DNA from 3 places in the Neobacillus sp. 19 genome. Region 3 is predicted to be linked to each of the others. Evidence: riboswitches for the same ligand, from Rfam matches in the RefSeq annotation. Region 3 holds a riboswitch; each other region holds the start of a gene.
The links. A riboswitch is a leader RNA that binds a small molecule or an ion and turns the genes downstream of it on or off. The one in region 3 is predicted to bind cyclic di-GMP.

Region 1 (6,947 bases), on a different contig from region 3:
TATTTTTTCCCCTTCCCCTAGCACTTCTTCTAACAAGTCTGTTTCTTCATGCCCAGTAAATGTTTCCTTTGTTTCTTTTAGAATGTCTGTAACTTGTGGTGTTAACTCCTTCAATTCCTCCACTTTATCTGTAATATAGGAAATATCTTCACTCATTTGTTCATAGGCTGTCTTGATTTTCGCCGCCGTCCCCTTTACTTTATCTGAGACTTCTCCGGGATTACGGACGATATAGGCAACCTTACAAGATGTTTTTTGAATATTTTCCTTCATAGCTTCACGTGTTTGCCTGTCTAATAAACTAATAGCCCCACCTGCAAGGGCCCCAAGCAGGATCCCCTTCCAAAATTGATTTTTCCTCGTCATCTTAAACTCTCCTTCCACCATGATTAATATCATGGATCGATTCTATAAGAAAATAATACCAATATGTATTCTTACCATTTATTTTGCTTTATCCGGCATTCTGATGCAAGTCCCACTATACTACCTTTTATTTCCCTATCTTTGGTTAAACTAAACTCAGGGATAAGTTTATATTGACAGATACTTTTTTACATGAAAAGATGAGAATATTAATTCGGAAAGGGTGCCCGAAATGAACTTATCGGAAAAATCTGTTGAAAATGTCGAATATATGATTGAACAAATAAAGGAAAAATTAAAGGTGCTAAATCTTGGGGCCATTAAGCCTTCACACTTTGACGAAGAAATGTATGAAGAATTAAAGGAAATTTATGAAATGGTCCTTAAAAAGAATTCGTTTAGCCCGAATGAAATGCAGGCGCTGGTAGAGGAACTAGGGAGTTTGAGAAAGAAATAAAACCATAAAGAGACCCCCGTTATTGTCATAAACAACGGGGGTTCTTTATGGTTTAATTCTGTTCGGTTAAAATAATCGGGCCATCCTTTGTAATGGCAATTGTATGCTCATATTGTGCTGAATATTTACCGTCGAATGTCCTTGCCGTCCAGCCATTGCCATCCATCTTTGTTTGGTATCTGCCGATATTCACCATCGGTTCAATCGTAAATACCATGCCTTCTTTAATTCTTGCCCCTTTCCCAGGCAGTCCATAATGGGGAACGTCGGGTTTCTCGTGAATCACCGCACCAATCCCGTGGCCAATAAAGTCCCGGACTACAGAAAGACCTTCGCTTTCAACAAAGGCTTGAATGGCATGGCCAATATCTCCAATTCGATTGCCCGAAACCGCCTGTTCAATCCCCTTGTATAAGGCTTCCTTTGTTACTTTTAATAAATGATCCGTCTCCTCAGAAACCTTGCCAACTGCGTAAGACCATGCGGAATCGGCTAAAGCCCCATTATAATTAACAACCATATCAATCGTGACAATATCGCCCTCTTTTAATGGTTCTTTTCTTGGAAAGCCATGACACACTTCGTCATTAATGCTTGCACATGTTGCATATTCATAACCTTTGTAGCCTTTTTGTTCCGGTGTTGCTCCATTTTTAGTGAGAAATTCGGCCACAAACTCCTCGATTTCCCAAGTTGTAATTCCTGGTTGTATTAGTTTTGCAATTTCTTTATGGCACGCTGCAAGAATATCTCCGGCCTTTTTCATTGCTTCAATTTCACGTTGAGATTTAAGGACAATCATGAAGAATAATCCCCTTCCTTTATGGTTAATTTTATGTATATTGAACAATTTGGTTCACATATATATACCTTTTGACTCTGATGGCAACACTTTTTATATTACCTCTAACCGCTCATTTTTTCAAAATTTGTTGCTACTTTGAAACGTCTTTTCGAGATGTTCATGATATTGTAATAATCACTTGTTCTTAATATGGTACTTTTCCATTCTTTTTGGTAGAATAAATATATTAATATTAAAAATAGGTGAGTGAAAGCCAATGATTGGTGACCGTGTTAAGAAATTTCGATTAGAAAAGAAGATGTCCTTATCCGAACTTGCAGAACAAGCCGGAGTGGCAAAATCTTATTTAAGTTCCCTTGAAAGAAATTTGCAAAAAAATCCTTCCATCCAATTTCTTGAAAAAATTGCTGCTGTATTAAATCTTCCAGTTGAACATTTAATCCATGAGCAAATCGACAAAGATACACTGGATAGTGAATGGATGAATCTTGTCAAAGAAGCTATGAGCTCAGGTGTTTCCAAGGACCAATTTCGTGATTTCCTAGAATTTAATAAGTGGAGAATAAATCAAAATAATAATGATTAATCAGAACTTTGTCTAAAGAAGAAAAGCATTCTACAAAAAATGTCACTTTTTGTAGAATGCTTTTTTCATTTAATATGTACCTGAAGGCTCTCCTAGCGAATCTTGATTAAGAAATTCCCGTACATCTTCAATTGATATTCCAAGTTTCTTTGCTTCTAATATCAGTGCCACCCATTCCTGGTCGATCACATTCACTTCACTATTCGTAATGAACATTCATCTCACTCCTAAAATACATTTCGTATTCCAGGTAGCCCGGCCATCATAGCAAGTATGGCACTCACCTTAGATCCTCGGCTTTGCGTCCCTGTTTTTCAAAAGGTTTGCCTTTTTCTGTTTTCAGTCCAACTTAAGCATTACCGAATACCATTTTCTACTATCTTCTGCTAGGTCAATTTACTTAAACCTAAATGATATGTTCATTATATCTAGTCCTTTTATAACAGGGTGTTATAATTTGTCATTTTTATTAAGTTTCGAACTACTTTTTCACCCAAAATATCCCAATATTCTACAAATACCTTTCCCTTTTCTTCATTCCGAAAAAGAAAAGAGAGGGGAATTTAGAGAATCCCCTCTCATTCAATAAAAATTTGTAAAGGAGAATCGTTAACAACTTACTCCCTTACTGAAATATTTTTGAAATCCCTTCTGCAGTAACTGTTGGTTCAATTCGGGATTTACTGTTTCGCATGTCTGGAGAGTAATCATTGAACAGGTGATGCCAATTTTACAGGCATCTTCAGTACTTAGGCCTTTTAAATAACCAAATAAAATTCCTGCAATAAGTGAATCGCCTGCTCCAGTTACTTCCACAACCGGAATACTTGGCGGTACAATGGCTCCGGCTTCTCCATTTCTTGTGAAATAAATTAAACCTTTCTCTTGTCTTGTGATGACTACCTTCTCTACACCCTTTTTCAAGATCAATTCGGCTGCACGGTAGAAATCCCCCTCAGAGGTAATCTTAATTTTCGACAGGGCTTCAGCCTCTTTTTGATTGGCAATTAACCATGTAACCCCATCTAAAGAGGCAGGTAATTTCGCTGTTTTAGGTGCAGATACTGTTGCGATACAAACTGGTATGTCTGTTTTTTTACAGCTATTTATAACTTGTGCAATTACCTCTGCGGGAAAATTCATATCTATTAAAATCATTTTTGCACTTTTAATATAGTGCATATTGGTCTCAAAAAAACATTTTTGCACTTCATTATAAATTGTCATATCTGCAAGGGCGATTGCCATCTCACCATCATCATCAAGTACCGCTGTATAGGTTCCCGTTGGTTTTCCTTGAATTATTTCTGTGGGACTTACATCAACAAAGTTTTTAGTTTTTTGCAGGAGCCATTCTCCTTCAGAATCTGCTCCAACATAGGCTAATAAAGCCGTATTTAATCCAATCCGCCCCGCATTTTCTGCAATATTTCTAGCTACCCCGCCTCTTGACTTCATACTTAAGGCCGGGTTTGATGTACCGTGGGCTAAGGGTTTAAGGGCTTGTATTTTCCAATCTACATTTGCACCGCCGATACAGAGAATATCAACTTTTTTTGTTTCCTGTCTATTCATTGTCAGTACAACTCCTTTGGAAACATTTTTGATTCAAGGCAGAATTGCAATAATATTCCCTACTATATAATTATTACGATACTAATCCTTAAAATCCTTGTGGACAATATTGGAAAGATTGTTCGAGTGCAAAAAAATCCCCTAAAACAAGCATGAGAACAAGTTTTGTCCTAATAAAATTATTATGAGGATTAAATTTGTCTAAATTGTGACATTTAGCATATAATATTAATAACATTTAAATATACTTAATATTATTAATATTCTAATAATGGTGGTGTAAACTATTATGACTGTTATACATGTGTTAAACTTTTCAATTCCTATCGCGTTTATTGTATTTGCTGGCTTTTTTCTCGATCGAATATGCAAACCCGACAAATAAAGAAAATTCGCCGATTGGCGAAGACAGAGGCGTAGTTGCACTTATGCCTGATAGGAAGTTATACTTTCCTATCGGCCAAAGGCTGGTGATAAGTGAAATTGTTGTTCACTTCATCTCCAGCTTTTTTTGATCAGTTATTTTTTTTTGTCTATTTGGGAATGCTACATCCGAAGACGAAAGGAGTGTTGAATTTGGCACGCGGAGAACATTTTGAACATAAAAAGAAAGGTCATCCCGGAAATTTCCCTGAAAACAGTCTAACTGAAAAGCACAGCAAAGAAGCGATTGGGGATGAGGAATTTCTAGTTACCAGGGAAGCCTTTAAAAATAGGATTGAGGAAGACGAAGGGCGTGGAGATACTGCCCGCTTGCTGCCGGAACAGATGGAATAATCAAAAGGCGTGAATTTCTCACGCCTTTTAGCTTTTAGTACTGACCTTTTTCAATACTTAAATTCCCGATAAATTGTGAAAATTCAATGGTCTTTAACCACTCTGCGGCTTTTTCAATATCCTTTGAGAAAATGCGGTCCTTTTTAATGGAAGGTACTTGTTCGCGCCCTTTTTCAAAGAACATTTTTGTATGACTTGCCATTTTATCTACCCCGCGAATTTCTACAGCCTGCATTGCACAAATAAGCTCAATAGCAAGGACTCTCCTTACATTTTGGATGATTTGATACGCATGTCTGGACGCGATTGTTCCCATGCTCACGTGATCCTCTTGATTGGCTGATGATGGAATGGAGTCCACGCTGGCAGGATGGGCAAGTGTTTTATTTTCAGATACTAGTGCAGCCGCCGCATATTGCATAATCATTGCCCCAGATTGTAAGCCCGGTTCAGGACTTAAGAATGGCGGCAGGTCATTTAGCTGCGGATTCACTAATCGTTCAATACGCCGCTCGGAAATATTGGCCAATTCTGCAACGGCAATTTTCATGAAGTCCATTGCAAAAGCAATTGGCTGGCCATGGAAGTTTCCACCTGAGATGACTTTTTCACCATCATCAAAAATTAGCGGGTTGTCTGTTGCCGCATTCATTTCAATTTCTAGTTTTTCTTTCACATAATCAAGTGCCTGCCAAGAAGCACCATGAACTTGCGGGATACAACGGAGCGAATAAGCATCTTGAACCCTTAATTCTCCCTGCTGTGTGGTTAGTAGACTATCACTTAAATACATACGGATTCTTGCTGCTGTATCAATCTGCTGTTGATAGCCCCTTGCCACATGGACTTCTTCTGCAAAGGCATCAATGATCCCGTTCAGTCCTTCAATTGTCATCGACGCAATCAATTCACTTTCATGTGCCAGCTGCTCGGCTTCCAAGTAACCGACAACACCAATTGCTGTCATCGCCTGTGTTCCGTTAATTAGGGCCAGACCTTCTTTCGCTTCTAATGTGACCGGGAGGATTCCTTCTTGTTGAAGCGCCTCAAGTGATTCCATTTTGTTGCCTTTGTAAAATACCTCCCCTTCACCAATCAGCACTAACGCAAGATGCGATAGTGGAGCCAAGTCTCCGCTTGCGCCAAGGGACCCTTGCTGCGGAATGACGGGAGTAATATCTTTATTTACTAATTCCAAAAGTCTTTCAATGACAAGTGGTCTGATTCCTGAGTATCCCTTTAATAGTGCGTTCGCACGAAGGAGGACCATTGCTTTTGCCACAACCTCAGGAAATGGATCACCGATTCCGCAAGCATGGGAACGAATTAAATTGAGCTGCAAATCCTGGACATTGTCTTTTTCAATCAGCACATCACTAAATTTTCCAAACCCAGTTGTAATCCCATAAACTACTCTCGATTCCGAAACAATTCTTTCAACAGCTTCACGGCTTTTTTGGACAGCCGCCATACTAGTCTCGGATGCACTGACCTTTTGCTTGCGGAATAAAATATCTTTCATCTGTTCCAATGTTAAACTATTGCCTGTAAGTGTTATCACATTTCTCTCTCCTCTACCACTTTAGTATAATAAAGAAAGAGGCTGGATTCCGAATCACATTAGATTGGGAGTCCAGCCTCTTTTATAAAAACAAATGAATATTGATCTAATTTTTTGAGATGCCTCATTCGTCATCATTCCATTCTATTAACTATTCTAATGATAATATTGTATGGGATAAAAACCTTATTTGTCAATTGAATTTTCTGAATTTTAACACGATAACACTTTAGCAGGATAATATACAAAAGGAACGTAAAAGAGGGCTATTCAATAAGATATGTCATCTTCATGAATAACCCCTTAGTATGCTGTTAATCAAACTTCAATCCTTTTAATGCTTCTGCTAATGCATTATTCAAAGGTTCTTCTTCCTTTTGCTGGTTTTTCAAATACTTTTGTACAGTCCGTTTATCTACTTTACCACCAGATTCTTTTTTACGGCGCGCTTGGAAAGCAGATAGTTTTTCACGATATCCACATTTACATGCGAAGATTTGGCCTTCACCTTCACCACGCAGCTCAAGTTTTTTATGACATTGCGGGCAGCGTGCGTTTGTGGTGCGAGAAACATTTTTACGATGACCGCATTCCCGGTCTTGGCACACAAGCATTTTTCCTTTTTTGCCATTCACTTCAAGCATAGGCTTTCCACAGTCCGGACAATTCTTTGTAGAAATGTTGTCGTGCTTATACTTTTTATTACTTGATTTAATTTCAGTAACAATTTCTTTTGTGTAGGTTTTCATTTCACTAATAAATACTTCTTTTTTCAACTTACCATGGGCAATTTGATCAAGCTTCTGCTCCCACTCGGCTG
Region 2 (6,947 bases), on a different contig from region 3:
TTAAGTAAATATAACCGCTTTAGGGTGGATGGCATTGATTCTGGCTTAAGAATCGATTTGGCACGGAATTTCAGAAGTAGGAAAGAAGTACTTGATGCCACCAATTATTTATTCAAACAAATCATGGGGATCAAAGTTGGAGAAATAGAATATGATGAGGCGGCGGAATTGCGAAAGGGTGCACCATACCCAGCAGAAGATCCATATCCGGTAGAAGTGCTGCTAATTGATCAAAATGCGGAAGAGGCAGAAGCGGCCGGAGATAAAGAAGCGGAAGGCGAAATAGAAGCGGCTGAATTTGATGCAGCAGAGCTGGAACAATCGCAGCTTGAAGCAAGAGTCATAGCTGGAAAGATTAAAGAATTAGTTGCAGCAGGTGCACCTGTATATAATACAAAAACAAAATCGCAAAGCGCTATTATGTATCGGGATATCGTGATACTCCTCCGCTCGATGACCTGGGCACCGCAAATTATTGAAGAGTTTAAGCAACAAGGAATTCCGATTTATGCGAATTTATCCACTGGATATTTTGAAGCGACAGAGGTATCAATTATGATGTCACTGCTCAGGGTGATTGATAATCCATACCAGGATATCCCTTTAGCTTCGGTGTTACGGTCACCCATCGTCGGATTAAATGAAGAGGATTTATCTAAAATTCGCATTCACAGGAAGCATGGCTCGTTTTGGGAGGCCGTTTCTTCCTTTTGCTTGAGTAAAACAGCCGAAGATACAGAGCCTTTTTATGCTAAAGTCCGCAGTTTTTTTGATTGGTTAACAAGCTGGCGCTCGCTGGCAAGACAAGGAGCGCTTTCAGAATTAATCTGGCAGTTATACAGGGATACTGGGTTTTATGATTTTGTTGGCGGACTGCCTGGAGGCAAACAGCGTCAGGCTAACTTAAGAGCTTTATATGACAGGGCAAGGGCCTATGAACAGACCTCTTTCCGCGGGTTATTTCGCTTTTTGCGATTTATCGAGCGCATGATGGATCGAGGAGATGACCTCGGGGCCGCAAGAGCGCTGAGTGAGCAGGAGGATGTTGTCCGGATTATGACGATTCATAGCAGTAAAGGGCTTGAATTTCCAGTTGTATTTATGGCGGGGATGGCACGGAATTTTAATATGATGGATATCCGAAAGTCCTACATGCTAGATAAAGAATTTGGATTTGCGGCTAAATATGTAAATGCAGAGAAACGTATTTCCTATCCATCCCTCCCGCAAATTGCTTTTAAACGGAAAAAAAGAATGGAAATGCTAGCAGAGGAGATGCGTGTCTTATACGTGGCGATGACGAGGGCGAAAGAAAAGCTCTTTATGACAGCAGCTTTAAAGGATGCGGCGAAAGCAATCGACAAATGGAATGATGTTTCCTCACATACTGAATGGCTGTTAGAGGATTTTGAGCGGGCATCGGCCATGAGCTATATCGACTGGATTGGACCGGCATTGATCCGTCATCAAAACTGCGATGAATTAAGGAATACAAGTGAAAAAGGTAAACGTGTACCGGTGGAAATCACTGAGCATCCGTCTTCTTGGAAAATTAAAGTGAAAAGTGCAGAAGAAATTAAAAAACAGGAAACGAAACTTAACATGCAAGAGGATTATTTTCTGGAAAGAGTTCAAAAGTTTGAGCAAGTCCCGGCAGAATCTTCATTTGCTATGGAAATAAAGGACCGGCTGACATGGGAATATTCCTTCCCCGATGCCACAGTCCATCGTTCAAAGCAATCTGTTTCAGAAATTAAACGCTTCGCAGAAATGACGGATGAGCATAGCGGTACGGAATTAGTTCGAAGATTTAAAAAGTCAATTATAAAACGGCCAAAGTTTATGCAAGAAAAACAGTTGAGCCCTGCCGAACGGGGGACGGCGATGCATATGGTGATGCAGCATGTGGATTTGACAATCCCTGTTAGTGAAGAATCCATTCGGAGGCAATTAGATTGGATGGTTGACAATGAATTGTTAACTCCGGAGCAGTCCGCGGTTATTGACAGTGAATTAATAGTGCAATTTTTCAACTCAAATCTAGGCAGAAGATATTTTCATGCCAAAGCCATTCACAGGGAAATTCCATTCACTCTTTCATTGCCTGCTAGTGAGGTTTACCCAAACTGGAAAGAAGCAGATGAATTTGTATTTGTCCAAGGAATCATTGATTGTATTCTGGAGGATGATCATGGGCTTGTCCTGATTGACTATAAAACAGATGGAATAACAGGAAGGTATAGGGGAGGCTTTCATCAGGCCGCACCAATCCTTGAAGAAAGATACAGGGTGCAGATTAACTTATATACGAAGGCGATCGAACAAATCTGGAAAAGAGATGTCACAGAAAGATATTTATTTTTCTTTGATGGAGCGCACATTTTAAAAGTAGAATAAACATGAAAAAGGACATAAACCCATGGATGGTTTATGTAAATGACATAAACCCATGGATGGTTTATGTCATTTTTAATTATTCCCGGCTATCGGCTGGTCAATCACATTTGTATCAAGTACATTTGTACCACTGATTCCATTATTCGCGACGATTAAGCCACCGGTGTTAAATCCTCCAGAGCCGGCAAAGGTTTTCGTGCTGCTCTTTGGAGAGATATAAACAGTATCTCCGAATTGGACAATTCCTCCGCTCACATTCACGATTTGTACTGGACCAATAATCGCTGGCATTAAAACACACCTTTTCAGTATGAACTATCTAGTTATTTTACCTATACTAACATATGCATTAATTATATGTCCTGTTCATGGCCTTCGAGCAACAGCTGACGGATATGCTTAACTCTTACCTCCATCGAAACATTTCGAGTGTTTCCAACATGTAAAACCGACGAAGAAGAAACAGCCGTAACATCAATGTTATTAACTTTTATGATGGGATTAATATTGTGGCGTAAAAAAGATATTGATTCGGTAATAGGCGGCAATGGCAGAGGCTTTTTAAAAGTTCGATAGGAAGGAAAGTTACCTTCATCCCCGTAGAATATTTCTGCTTCCCTTTGAATAGCAAGGGCCCTGGAAAATCCATTAAGAATGCAGGAATCTCCAAGCTGAATAACGGAGCTGAAAGCCACTTGCTTTACTTCGATATGGTCTACGCTAGAGATTCGGGTTAGCATATCCAGGGGTCACATCGCGTTCTAACGGAACAAATGGCCCAATTATTAAGGATTCTGGTGGTGTGTCAAATGCAGATGTCAGCTGGATGGTTTCCGTATCTCCTATCATAAATAATGAGGAGCTTGCGACCGCCATGATTTTAATATTATCGACATGGAGGATGCGATTGTAAACTTCAAAGTTCATTCCGTCTTCATTCCTTTCACATTCTCAGGTAAGTTAGTTAAAAAGACGATAACACCACTTTGTATTTCCTGCTTTAGTGCTTCGATGATGATTTCTTCGATTGGAGGGGCTTTCGTATCCGGCTGAACCTTAGCGGCGTTCGTTTTAAGATGATAGTCGATCCGGTTAGGCAGCTGTTTGATAATATCTTCTTTAATGAAGGACAAATAGGATTCATTTGCTGGAATCGCCATGTTCCTTTGAGCATCATTCACAATTAGCGGTAAGTCCGTTTCTAAATAGTCATGGATCGCCTCTTCAATTTTCATTGATATTCGCATTTGTTCTTTTGGAGAAAATGGGGTTTTTAATGATTGATTTTGTACTGCAAAGTCTTCAATTCCGGATAAATCGTTAGGATTCAAGCCAATATTTAACGTTCCTTCAAGAGTCTCAACTTTCAATTGGTCAAATTTATATTCAATCCTCTCCACATTAATCGCGGGTTTCTCCCCTATTTGCGTTATATCAGCTCTTAATTTTTGAATTGTCTGTTCTAAAGCTTCAATTCTCTTCTCCTGCGCCTGAATAGACATCTGCAGCCATTGAAGATATTGGTAAAGATCCTGATACAAGTAAATCACCTCGCCAGCGAATCGCCTTTTTGAGCTTGTGTTCTAACTATATGCACAAACTCAGTTGGATTTGCTTCTTTTCCACAAGTTCATAAGGCTGACAAGGTTTTTCCATTACCTGACCGGAGCCTGTAATGGTACTGAAGGTGTCAGTATTTGTTCTGAAGGTGCCGGTATTTGTCCTTCTGGTTTAATTCCTGCTGGCGCCGGTTTTATGAAACCGCCAGTATTATATAGATGTGCTAGAGGCTTTATGATTCCGGCACTGCCAATTTGCAGGACAGAGGAATTGGTAATTCCACCAATTTTTATGAAATTAATCTGAATGGACTGCTGAATATAAAAATTCAATTTGACCACCCGTTCATTACATATTAAGGAAATTATTTTGGTCTATGACATCTGGGTCAGAAGTATTTGTTGAACTTAATCGGTTGTAAACATCAACCTGATCGCCTGTATTAAAGGAACCAGCTCCAGAAAATGTTTTGGCCGTAGCAAATGGCATAATTTTATAGACATCGCCAATATGAAAAACAGAGCTGTTTCCAAGTGTAATGACCTGTGCAACCCCAACAATTGCTGGCATGAGCACCACCCTTTGTTCATTTTCTCTTTTACATCATATGTATAGGCGGATATAATGTGATTTATTCGCCTAAATATACCCATTGACACTAGTGAGGATTACTTATTTACGGGTATTTTTCATATTTTTTAAGGGTTGAACATTAAAATAGTAATAAATACCTATGCTTTTCGACATAAAATGATAAATTAGTAGGATATTCGATAGGTTTAAAAAGTACTAATATGTGTGTAAGAGATCAGTCGGAAAAACAAACACTGATTCTCGATAAAGGCAAAACTGATGAAAATCAGTGACGCAAAGCTACAGGGGCTAAGGTGCTTTTGCACTACGCCAGCCAGTTACCGAAAGAAAAGGGTGTTTCATATTAGATATTTATGTATACATAGCTTTTTTATGTGTCTATAAATTTCTATGTCTATTAACCCCCCTTTCGGTAAAGGCGGGGTTATTTCTATTTTGGAGGTGAAATCATTGAAAGTCGTGAATCTGACAAACGGAGCGGAACTGGCAAACTATGTATCAACCGCGGATACCTTTTTTAAAAGGCTGAAGGGTCTGATGTTTTCGAAAAGTTTACCAGCAGGACACGGCTTATTAATCCAACCCTGCCAATCGATCCATACCTTCTTCATGAAATACTCCATCGATGTCCTATACTTAAGCAAAGATTTAGAAATTGTAGGCCTGGACGAAACGGTACAGCCTGCAAAGGTAGGAAAGATTCGAAAAAAAGCATATTCTGTGCTGGAACTGCCGGCAGGCACCATTCAGAAAACAGAAACGAAAATTGGAAACTATGTAACTATAAAATGAAAAGGGGTTTTTACAAATGATGAACAAAATGAAGGCTTTATTAACTGAAGAACAAGGACAAGGTATGACAGAGTATGGATTAGTGTTGGGTGTTATTGCTGTTGGAGTTGTTACCATCCTTGTCACCATGCGCGGACAGATTCAAGGATTGTTCCAAAAAGCAACTGACGCTTTAACTGAATCTACCAAAACTCCAACACCTTAATTTGGAAAACAGATTTATTCTATCCAGCCTTGCGTTTTGCTGCAAACGTAAGGCTGTTTTACTATCAAAAGGCAGATTGCGGACCATGACATCTTGTTAGAAAGGAGCGCACGAAGTGTGGAGTAATTATTTATTAATTATACTTTTAATCATCTGCGTTATTACGGATCTCAAGGAGCGGAAGATTTACAATGTGGTGTTATTTCCAAGTTTATTGCTGGCGTGGATCATCCATGCTGCGACGGGCGGGCTTTCCGGTTTGACAACGGCATTGCTTGGAACAGTTGTTGGTTTGGGCATTTTATTCATTCCCTATCTTCTTGGTGGTATGGGAGCGGGCGACGTTAAGCTGCTGGCTGTTATTGGCGGCATAAAAGGAATCGGGTTTGTGCTTTGGGCCTCTCTATATATGGCGTTAGCAGGCGGAATCATCGCTATTTTTGTCCTTCTTTTACGTAAAGGATTCCTGAAACGAACTCTTTACTATATCCATAGTTTAAAGCACGGTCTTCATGTTTCACTCATCGACAGCAAAGAGACAGGGAAGTCAACATTCCCATACGGTGTTGCGATTGCAGCTGGAGCACTGTACCAAATCTTTTTCCCAGGTGTTCTCCCGTTATGAGAAAAGATGAACGAGGCCAATCGCTGGTTGAAACAGCACTCATCTTACCAATCTTTTTATTGATTTTGGTGGGTATCCTTGATTTTGGCAGATTAACCTATTCCTATGCCCATTTACACATGGCTGCACAGGAAACAGTAAGGCTTGCCGGCTTAGGTGAAAAGGATGTGGATCTTACTGCCTTTGCCCAAAAATACGTTCATTTAGGGAACAAAACGGATTTAGTGGTCCTACCTTCACCGAAGGATTCCTTAAGGCACTCGGGAGATTATGTCAAGGTCACCCTGCGGTATCCCTTTCAATTTTTTACGCCATTTGTGTCAAAGCTGTTTCCCTCCCCGTTTATGATTGAAACGGATTCAACGATTCGCGTGGAATAGAAGGTGTTTGTATGCAGTATTTTTTAAAAAAAATAGTAAATGATGAGCAAGGAAATGCCCTGATTCTTGGTGCTGTCACAATGATGTTCATCTTGTTTATGGCTGGACTTGCAATAGATGGCAGCTTACTTTATATGAAAAAAAGTCAATTGCAAAAGGAAGCAAATGCCGCCGTCCTTTCAGGTGCACAAGAGTTGCCTAATACAGAGCAAAAAGTAACGGATACCGTTCAAACGGTATTAAATGCCCATAAGGACGCAGCATCATTGTCCAAGCTGGATATTACTTTAGGTCAGAAAGTGTCAGCGACATTAACGAAACCTGTAGATCTGTCCTTTGCCCGAGTTTTTGGTTTGGAACAGGTAAATGTCAAGGCCCATGCAGCGGCAGGCCT
Region 3 (6,947 bases):
AGCATCCATTGGGAAAGATGTCATTGATTTAGCCTTCACAAAAGAAGAAGAGGCAATGCGTGCGTCAGTTATACTCGAACCTTTAGCAGATGATGTGAAACAATCAGGGGCAAATCTTCGGTTGTTTGTAGAGAAAGCGACAGCCAAGCTGCCGGAAATGATTCGTCTATTAGATCAAGAGTTAATCACCCCCATTAGCTTGAACGTATCGCCTCCTTCTTTAGATGATGTGTTTTTAAATTTGACAGGTCATTCCATTCAATCAGAAAAATTAAAGAGAGAGGAGTCTTTTGCATAAAGATATTTGTGCAGCATACCTGGCTATTTACGAAAAGGAGTTTAGTGAATACGATTCGGAATCCTTTTGCCTTCATTCCAAATATGGTGATTAGTCTCTTTTTCTTATTGGTTTATCAAGCTGGACTAAGTGGGATTTCAAAACTCCCGGCATTTGGTGGTGCTAGTTATTTAGCGTTTATTCTGCCTGTATCTATTGTTTCCGGTGCGATCGGAGGGGCAGGAGGTGCGGGACAGTCGCTTATCACAGATTTGGAAAACGGCTATTTTTCCAGGCTTTTGTTGACACCGGCATCACGTCTTGCCATTGTTTTGGGGCCAATTATTGCTGGGATGCTTCAGCTTCTTGTTCAAACGATTCTTATCATGCTCATTGGATTTATTATGGGGCTAAAAGTGGTTACAGGTTTCAGTGGAGTTGTTGTTGTCCTTCTTCTCGCGGTGGGATGGGGTCTGGCTTTTGCTGGCTATTCCGTTGGGTTTGCTCTTCGTACGAAAAATGCTCAAGCTGCACAGGCTGGAACCTTTATCTTCTTTCCACTTTTATTTCTGAGCACGACCTTTGTACCTTATGACCTGATTGAAGCAAATTGGCTTAAAGTAGCAGCGCTAATCAATCCAACAACCTATGTCTTTGAAGGCATGCGTGCGGTCATGATACATGGCTGGGGTGAAAGTGATATTTGGAAGGCTTTTCTTGTCATTATTTTATTTTGTGTGGCGACCATCAGTTTTGCTGCTATTAGTGCTCGCCAGGCCGTGAGCAGAGGGTAGATTTTAAAGTTGAAATGGAAGTTGATCATCCTCCAAGGATGATTTTTGGAGGGGTTTGGCGAAATGACCTACACGGTAAACAGTTTTCAGCTTTTTTTAGGATAATAACAATGGAGCCCACTATCATAAGACGTGCGGCTCCATTGTTTATCAACTCTTGTTTAGCAAAGGGCGATCTTGCAAGTATAGAGCTAAATCGGGACAGTTCCCTTCAACAATCTCCTTTACAATAAGCTTCGACAGCAACTGGCTGTAAACCGTCCCGTTATCACCGAAGGCAAATAGAAAATAGCTATTTGGAAATGCCTCATATTTGCCGATAATCGGAATGCCGTCCAATGTGCCCCCATAAAATGCAGCTAAGTAATATTCCGGCTGTACTTGAATAGTGGGAAACATTTTATTAAATTCCTCAATCAGTTTATTCTTCTTGTGAATCAATTTACTATCGCGATCCTCAGGGTACGAAGTATTATCATCAAGTCCGCCTATGATAATCCGGTTATCTCTAGTTGTCCGCATAAATAAATAAGGACGTGCGGTTTCCCAAATGAGTGTCCTGTTATACCATTTAGAGAAATCATCGACTGGATTGGTTGTTACCGTATATGTACTTACAAAGGAGGCCTTTTTCTCTTTTTTGATTTCTATTCCTTCATAACCTGCTGCAAAAATAATATACCGTGCTTGGATAGAATGGCCATTCTTTGTAGAAACAATCATCTTTCCCCGTTCTTCATCATAATGATGACCGTTCATTTCCATATGTTCATATATTCGGGTTCCTTTTTTTGCGGAGTACTCCAACAGTGCATGTGTGTATTTGAAAGGATTGATTTCTGCATCGTTATATGAATAAATAGCGGCATCCCTGCTAAAAGGATATTTTGCTTCAATTTCTTCCTTCGTTAAAAAAGTAAGGTCACAATTATGCTGCTTTAAAAATTCATATTCCTTTTTTAGACTTTCAACGTCTTCTGCACAGCTTGCAGAATAGAGAGTATCTCTTCTGTTGAATTCACAATCAATGGTGACGTTCTTTGAGGCTGCCTCAATTTCATTAATCGCCTCCTTTAATAATTGTAAATGCCTTTCGATGTAATCTGCCCCAAAGGTGTTGATCAAATTGGTGAACATTTTTTCACCGGAATATTGCAGGAGGGCTGTATTCGTACTAGTACTGCCGCTGCCAATTGTTGATTTTTCAATTAGAACCACATCTAAATTAGTATTAGAGAGATAATATGCACACTGTGCCCCCGAGCTCCCGCCTCCGATGATTAATACATCACAAGAAAGGTCCTCTTCCAATACCGGGTATGATGGAGCATCAGGAAAAGTAGAAGGCCAATAATAGGTTCCAGATTGTAAATTCATCTATATCCCCCAGTTATTAAGTAAGTATAATGTTACTATTTCCAACCTCATTTTGTGTATGCAAAAATCTACTCAGACCACGGTGAAATAATAAGTACCGTCCTTATGTTGACATAACGTCCGCCCGGGTGCGTAAAAATGATAAATAATAAGAGATATAGAAAGGGAGTTGGGGAATTGGTGAAGGCAAAGGCACAAATGGAAGTGGAACAATATAGGTTTTGCTAGAATACAAAATATGACAAAATCAGTCATGGAATTGGGTATTTCTACCCTGTATAATGATGGTAGATAATAAAATAGACTCAGAGGGCAACTTATCTGAAAGGATACGGACGCAAAACTATAGGGGCTAAAGTAGGGATCTACTATGCCAGCCAGTTGCGAAAAGAAGAAAGGCCCTTTTTCATCCTTCGGGTCTTTTTGTCGTCTAAAATAGAAAAATGGGGTGTGAAGCAAGAGTATGAAAAAAGTATTGGCGATTTTATTATCAGCTGCAGTATTTTTAGGAATTGCTTCTCCAGCTTTTGCTGCTGAGGATGATTATCAAAAGGGAATTGAATTAATTGAAAAGGCAAACAAGGAAATTGATAAAAAGATAGAAGAAGCGGTAGGAAGAGCAGATCGATTGCAAGCCGACTACCTCCTTGACATTCGCAAAGTCGAAGAAGGAGATCAAGTCGTAAAGTTAAAAAATGAAAGAGAAAAAACTTTATCTAATTTAGAGTCTTCTAAAAATGATGTGAAAAAACAAGAAGAATTAAATAAGAAGTTAGCAGAAATTAGTGCCAAGTTAGAAGATGAACAAGCCAAAATTAATAGTAAAATAACCGAGATCAATCAGGAAATTAATAAGGCTACAGGACAGCTGTTGTCCGGAGATGATAAAGACGTTCAAAAGTTAGAAGAAAAAATCAACAAGCTGAATCAGAAGCTGAATGAAAAATCAGCGAAATATGATGAAAAAACGAAACGTTTTACAAAGGATTTAGATAAGGTCATTACTGGTGTATATGAAGAAACACTTAAAATGTCGGATGAAACGATTAAAAAGGCTGCTGGAAAGGGCGTTCAAGCTGAGTGCAGCTGGAAGCTAGTTCGTTTTGCTGATAAGTGGGTGTGGATTGATCCGATTAGAATAGTCGGATGTTGATATTATTTCACATTTCTGAAAAATTTATAGTAAAATAAAAACGAGTTCTTATTGAGCTCGTTTTTATTCGTATTAAGGGGGATATCATGAAAGGATTTATGATTGGAAAAAAAGGGTCTTTTGTCGAAAAGGTAGATTTCGAGAATAATGGAGTATTTAGTTTGTTAACCCGGGGGGATGGAGTTGAAATTATCCACCAAGTAATAGAAGAAGGTAGAATGTTCTATGTTTATCCAAGCGAGAACGCTAAAGCTCTGGAGTTTTATTATCTATTATCTGGGCAAGTCGTTTGTGAACTAGATCATAAAAAGTTTACACTAGGTCCCGAAGATTACTTTTCTGCAAAAGGTCTTAATAATCCAATCCACTTTACCACCCTTTCGAAAGTAACCTTATTATGCGTGTTTACGGAACAAACCTTTGTTCATATAAGTAAGGATATATCTTCCCTTATGGAAATTATGAAACAAGTAGAATTAAAAGATAGATATACCCATAAACATAGTGATCGAGTGGCAAAGTATTCAGTAAAAATAGCAAAAAAATTAAAACTAAGTAAAGAACAATTAGAGAATTTAACAGTGGCTGCAGTGCTTCATGATATTGGTAAAATTCATGTGCCTATTGAGATATTAAATAAAACTGGACGTTTAACAGATGAAGAATTTGAAATAATCAAGAAACACCCTGTCGATGGCGCAGAAATGGTGAAGAACTCCTATTATAAGGAGCTGTCTCCTATTATTGAACAGCACCATGAAAGGATAAATGGCACTGGCTACCCGTATGGATTAAGGGGAGATAACATCCTTTTAGAAGCAAGAATTATTGCTGTGAGTGATACATTCGATGCAATGACAGAAGATCGGGCGTATAGAAAAGCGTTTAAAGAACAGATTGCAATAGATGAACTTAAAAGACTCGCTGGATCCCATTATGATATGGACGTGGTGTCGGCATTTGAACAAATATTAAGAGAAGAAGGACGAATCAACTAAGCCAGTTGGTGTAAATGTGAGTGATTCTCCCTGCTATAAATAATCAACAGGTTTTTGTTGTATAAAAGGGAATAATTATTAAATGGAACTGCACTTCAATTGTTGGAGCTGCCCCAATAATTGTAGGTGCAGTTTTGACAGACTCCTTAAGGAAAAACTTTACCACCAAATCAAGATAATGTAATTACTTCATATTTTGAGGCTAACTCAATAAAGTCGGCCATCCCGCTGATTTTCCCGGCTACAAGTTTATCGTTTAACTCATAAAAATCTACACATGTTTTACAAGCAAGAACGTCAATCCCCTTTTCTTCCAGTTCTTTTAATTGGAGAGAAACAAGCGAGCTTTCCGTTAATGTAAATACGCCGCGGTTCATGCAAAAAACAGCCACAGGCAGCTCTTCCCTTTGCTTAAGAATAGTAAAAAAGGTTTCTAATACTCCTTCACCTAGGTCTGCATCTCCTTTGCCAAGCTGATCTGAAGCAAGTAAAATTACTTTGTTTTTCAATTTCTCCACCTCACTGAATTAATAATGCTAAACAATAGTATAAAATGAAAGTAACATTTAAAAGGAAAGGACGATTTTTATATGGAAAAAAAAGCAAAGGCAATGATATGCCTTAAAGACCATGCCGTGTCGTTCCTGCAACTCGTATCATCGGGAAGTATAGATGAGGCATACGAGAGATACGTAGACCAAGGCTTTTGTCACCATAATCCCTATTTCCGTGGCGATGCTGATTCTTTAAAGGCTGCAATGAAAGAGAATGCAGCGGAGACACCAAACAAGACACTTGTAGTCAAACATGCAATCGAAGAGGGAGATATTGTTGCAGTTCACTCCCATATAAAACAGAATCCAGAAGACCATGGAGCAGCAGTTGTACATATATTTCGCTTTCATGCTGATCGAATTGTTGAATTATGGGATTTGGGTCAACCCATCCCTGAGAATTCCCCAAACGAGAATGGAATGTTTTAACTTAAAAAAATTCATTTCTGGAAACTTATAGTGAGTAAATGAAAAGCCGATGTTCAAAATACATCGGCCCTTTTGTTTTATGTTTACAATTGTATCAGTGTACGGAATCTTAAGCCAATTTCTGCTGAAAACAAGGGTCATTGAAGTATACAACTTCAGAAAGTATGTTAAAGCCCTTCATATCTTTGAGTGTCTCTCTTGCTTCTTGTTCCGTTTTAAATTCGAACATAGAAATATTTGAATCTAAATAACAAGTTATAATCCACATAAAAATTCCTCTTCCTATTTTTAAGTTTATTCTGTCCTGTAGACAGAAACTTCTATTAAAATTCCCCGTTAAACCTTGTTTTTATGAGATCCCAAATCCAAGATGTAAGGAAGTAATGATTAATTGCTACAGACCAATCATAATGCAATAATGGAATTAAATAAAATGCAAAAAAAATATAATATGATATAAAAAACTTTTATATGGCATATTTTGGGGGTAAAAAGTGGATTACCGTGATTGGGAAATACTGAAGGTCCTCTATAGTCAGAAGAACATATCGAAAGCAGCACGGCTTTTGTTTATTACCCAGCCGGCATTAACGAACCGTTTAAAGAACATGCAGGAAGAATGGGGTGTCAAAATAGTAACCCGAGAAAGCAGAGGGGTTCATTTTACCCCGCAGGGAGAATATCTTGTTCATTGTGCCGATGATATCCTTACTCAGTTTAACAATATAAAAGAGCATGTCCGGAATATGAGTATGACGGCAGGTAATGATGTTGCAGGAACATTGAAATTGGGTGTATCTAATTTTTTCGCCAATTATGAACTGCCCCATATATTAAAATTATTTAAAGACCAATATCCTTATGTGGAATTTAAAGTGATTACTGGCTGGAGTAAAGATGTAACTCAATTAATCCACCATAAGGATGTTCATATCGGCTTTATTCGAGGCGACTATAGCGGTAAAGGACTAAAGAAACATTTATTATTTGAAGAAACCGTGTCTGTTACGTCGCGGAAAGCGATTGATATGGCGGATTTGCCTAATCTCCCCAGAATTGACTATAGCGGCGATTACTTATTAAATTCATTAATTGATAATTGGTGGGCCGAAAACTATACACAGCCGCCATTAATCAGTATAGAAGTGGACCAGGTTGATACTTGTAAGGAAATGGTCATAAATGGATTAGGCTATGGGATCATGTCCAGCAGAATGCTTAAGGATATAAAAGAATTAGAAAAACAAGATTTGACTGACCAAAATGGAAAACCTATCTTACGCAGAACATGGATGTATTACCATAAGGAATCCATGGAATGGAATGTCGTGAAGGCCTTTGTGAATTTTATTGAAACATTGGGGT

Region 1: linked by a shared signal. The riboswitch ahead of ACO1D1_RS19920 (anti-repressor SinI family protein) and the one ahead of ACO1D1_RS01790 (hypothetical protein) in region 3 are both predicted to bind cyclic di-GMP.
Region 2: linked by a shared signal. The riboswitch ahead of ACO1D1_RS17130 (DUF192 domain-containing protein) and the one ahead of ACO1D1_RS01790 (hypothetical protein) in region 3 are both predicted to bind cyclic di-GMP.

What each region holds. Positions count from the first base shown of each region.
Region 1 covers NZ_JBMPZU010000059.1:40,946-47,892, forward strand. Annotated here, with positions in the region: gene ACO1D1_RS19900 (YtxH domain-containing protein) at 1-366, opposite strand, end outside; gene ACO1D1_RS19905 (DUF1128 domain-containing protein) at 599-823, shown strand; gene map (type I methionyl aminopeptidase) at 876-1,625, opposite strand; gene ACO1D1_RS19915 (helix-turn-helix domain-containing protein) at 1,885-2,214, shown strand; gene ACO1D1_RS19920 (anti-repressor SinI family protein) at 2,284-2,430, opposite strand; cyclic di-GMP riboswitch class I at 2,461-2,552, opposite strand; gene ACO1D1_RS19925 (carbohydrate kinase family protein) at 2,824-3,789, opposite strand; gene ACO1D1_RS19930 (hypothetical protein) at 4,357-4,566, shown strand; gene hutH (histidine ammonia-lyase) at 4,601-6,127, opposite strand; gene ACO1D1_RS19940 (DNA topoisomerase III) at 6,442-6,947, opposite strand, start outside.
Region 2 covers NZ_JBMPZU010000056.1:23,707-30,653, reverse strand. Annotated here, with positions in the region: gene addA (helicase-exonuclease AddAB subunit AddA) at 1-2,397, shown strand, start outside; gene ACO1D1_RS17160 (spore germination protein) at 2,470-2,688, opposite strand; gene ACO1D1_RS17155 (spore germination protein GerPE) at 2,751-3,137, opposite strand; gene ACO1D1_RS17150 (spore gernimation protein GerPD) at 3,118-3,324, opposite strand; gene gerPC (spore germination protein GerPC) at 3,321-3,947, opposite strand; gene ACO1D1_RS17140 (spore germination protein GerPB) at 4,053-4,289, opposite strand; gene ACO1D1_RS17135 (spore germination protein) at 4,306-4,527, opposite strand; cyclic di-GMP riboswitch class I at 4,790-4,876, shown strand; gene ACO1D1_RS17130 (DUF192 domain-containing protein) at 5,011-5,343, shown strand; gene ACO1D1_RS17125 (Flp family type IVb pilin) at 5,360-5,548, shown strand; gene ACO1D1_RS17120 (A24 family peptidase) at 5,664-6,173, shown strand; gene ACO1D1_RS17115 (TadE/TadG family type IV pilus assembly protein) at 6,170-6,553, shown strand; gene ACO1D1_RS17110 (pilus assembly protein TadG-related protein) at 6,565-6,947, shown strand, end outside.
Region 3 covers NZ_JBMPZU010000010.1:49,368-56,314, forward strand. Annotated here, with positions in the region: gene ACO1D1_RS01775 (ATP-binding cassette domain-containing protein) at 1-298, shown strand, start outside; gene ACO1D1_RS01780 (ABC transporter permease) at 307-1,071, shown strand; gene ACO1D1_RS01785 (NAD(P)/FAD-dependent oxidoreductase) at 1,222-2,448, opposite strand; cyclic di-GMP riboswitch class I at 2,750-2,837, shown strand; gene ACO1D1_RS01790 (hypothetical protein) at 2,912-3,601, shown strand; gene ACO1D1_RS01795 (HD-GYP domain-containing protein) at 3,688-4,599, shown strand; gene ACO1D1_RS01800 (DsrE family protein) at 4,770-5,108, opposite strand; gene ACO1D1_RS01805 (nuclear transport factor 2 family protein) at 5,190-5,582, shown strand; gene ACO1D1_RS01810 (LysR family transcriptional regulator) at 6,077-6,947, shown strand, end outside.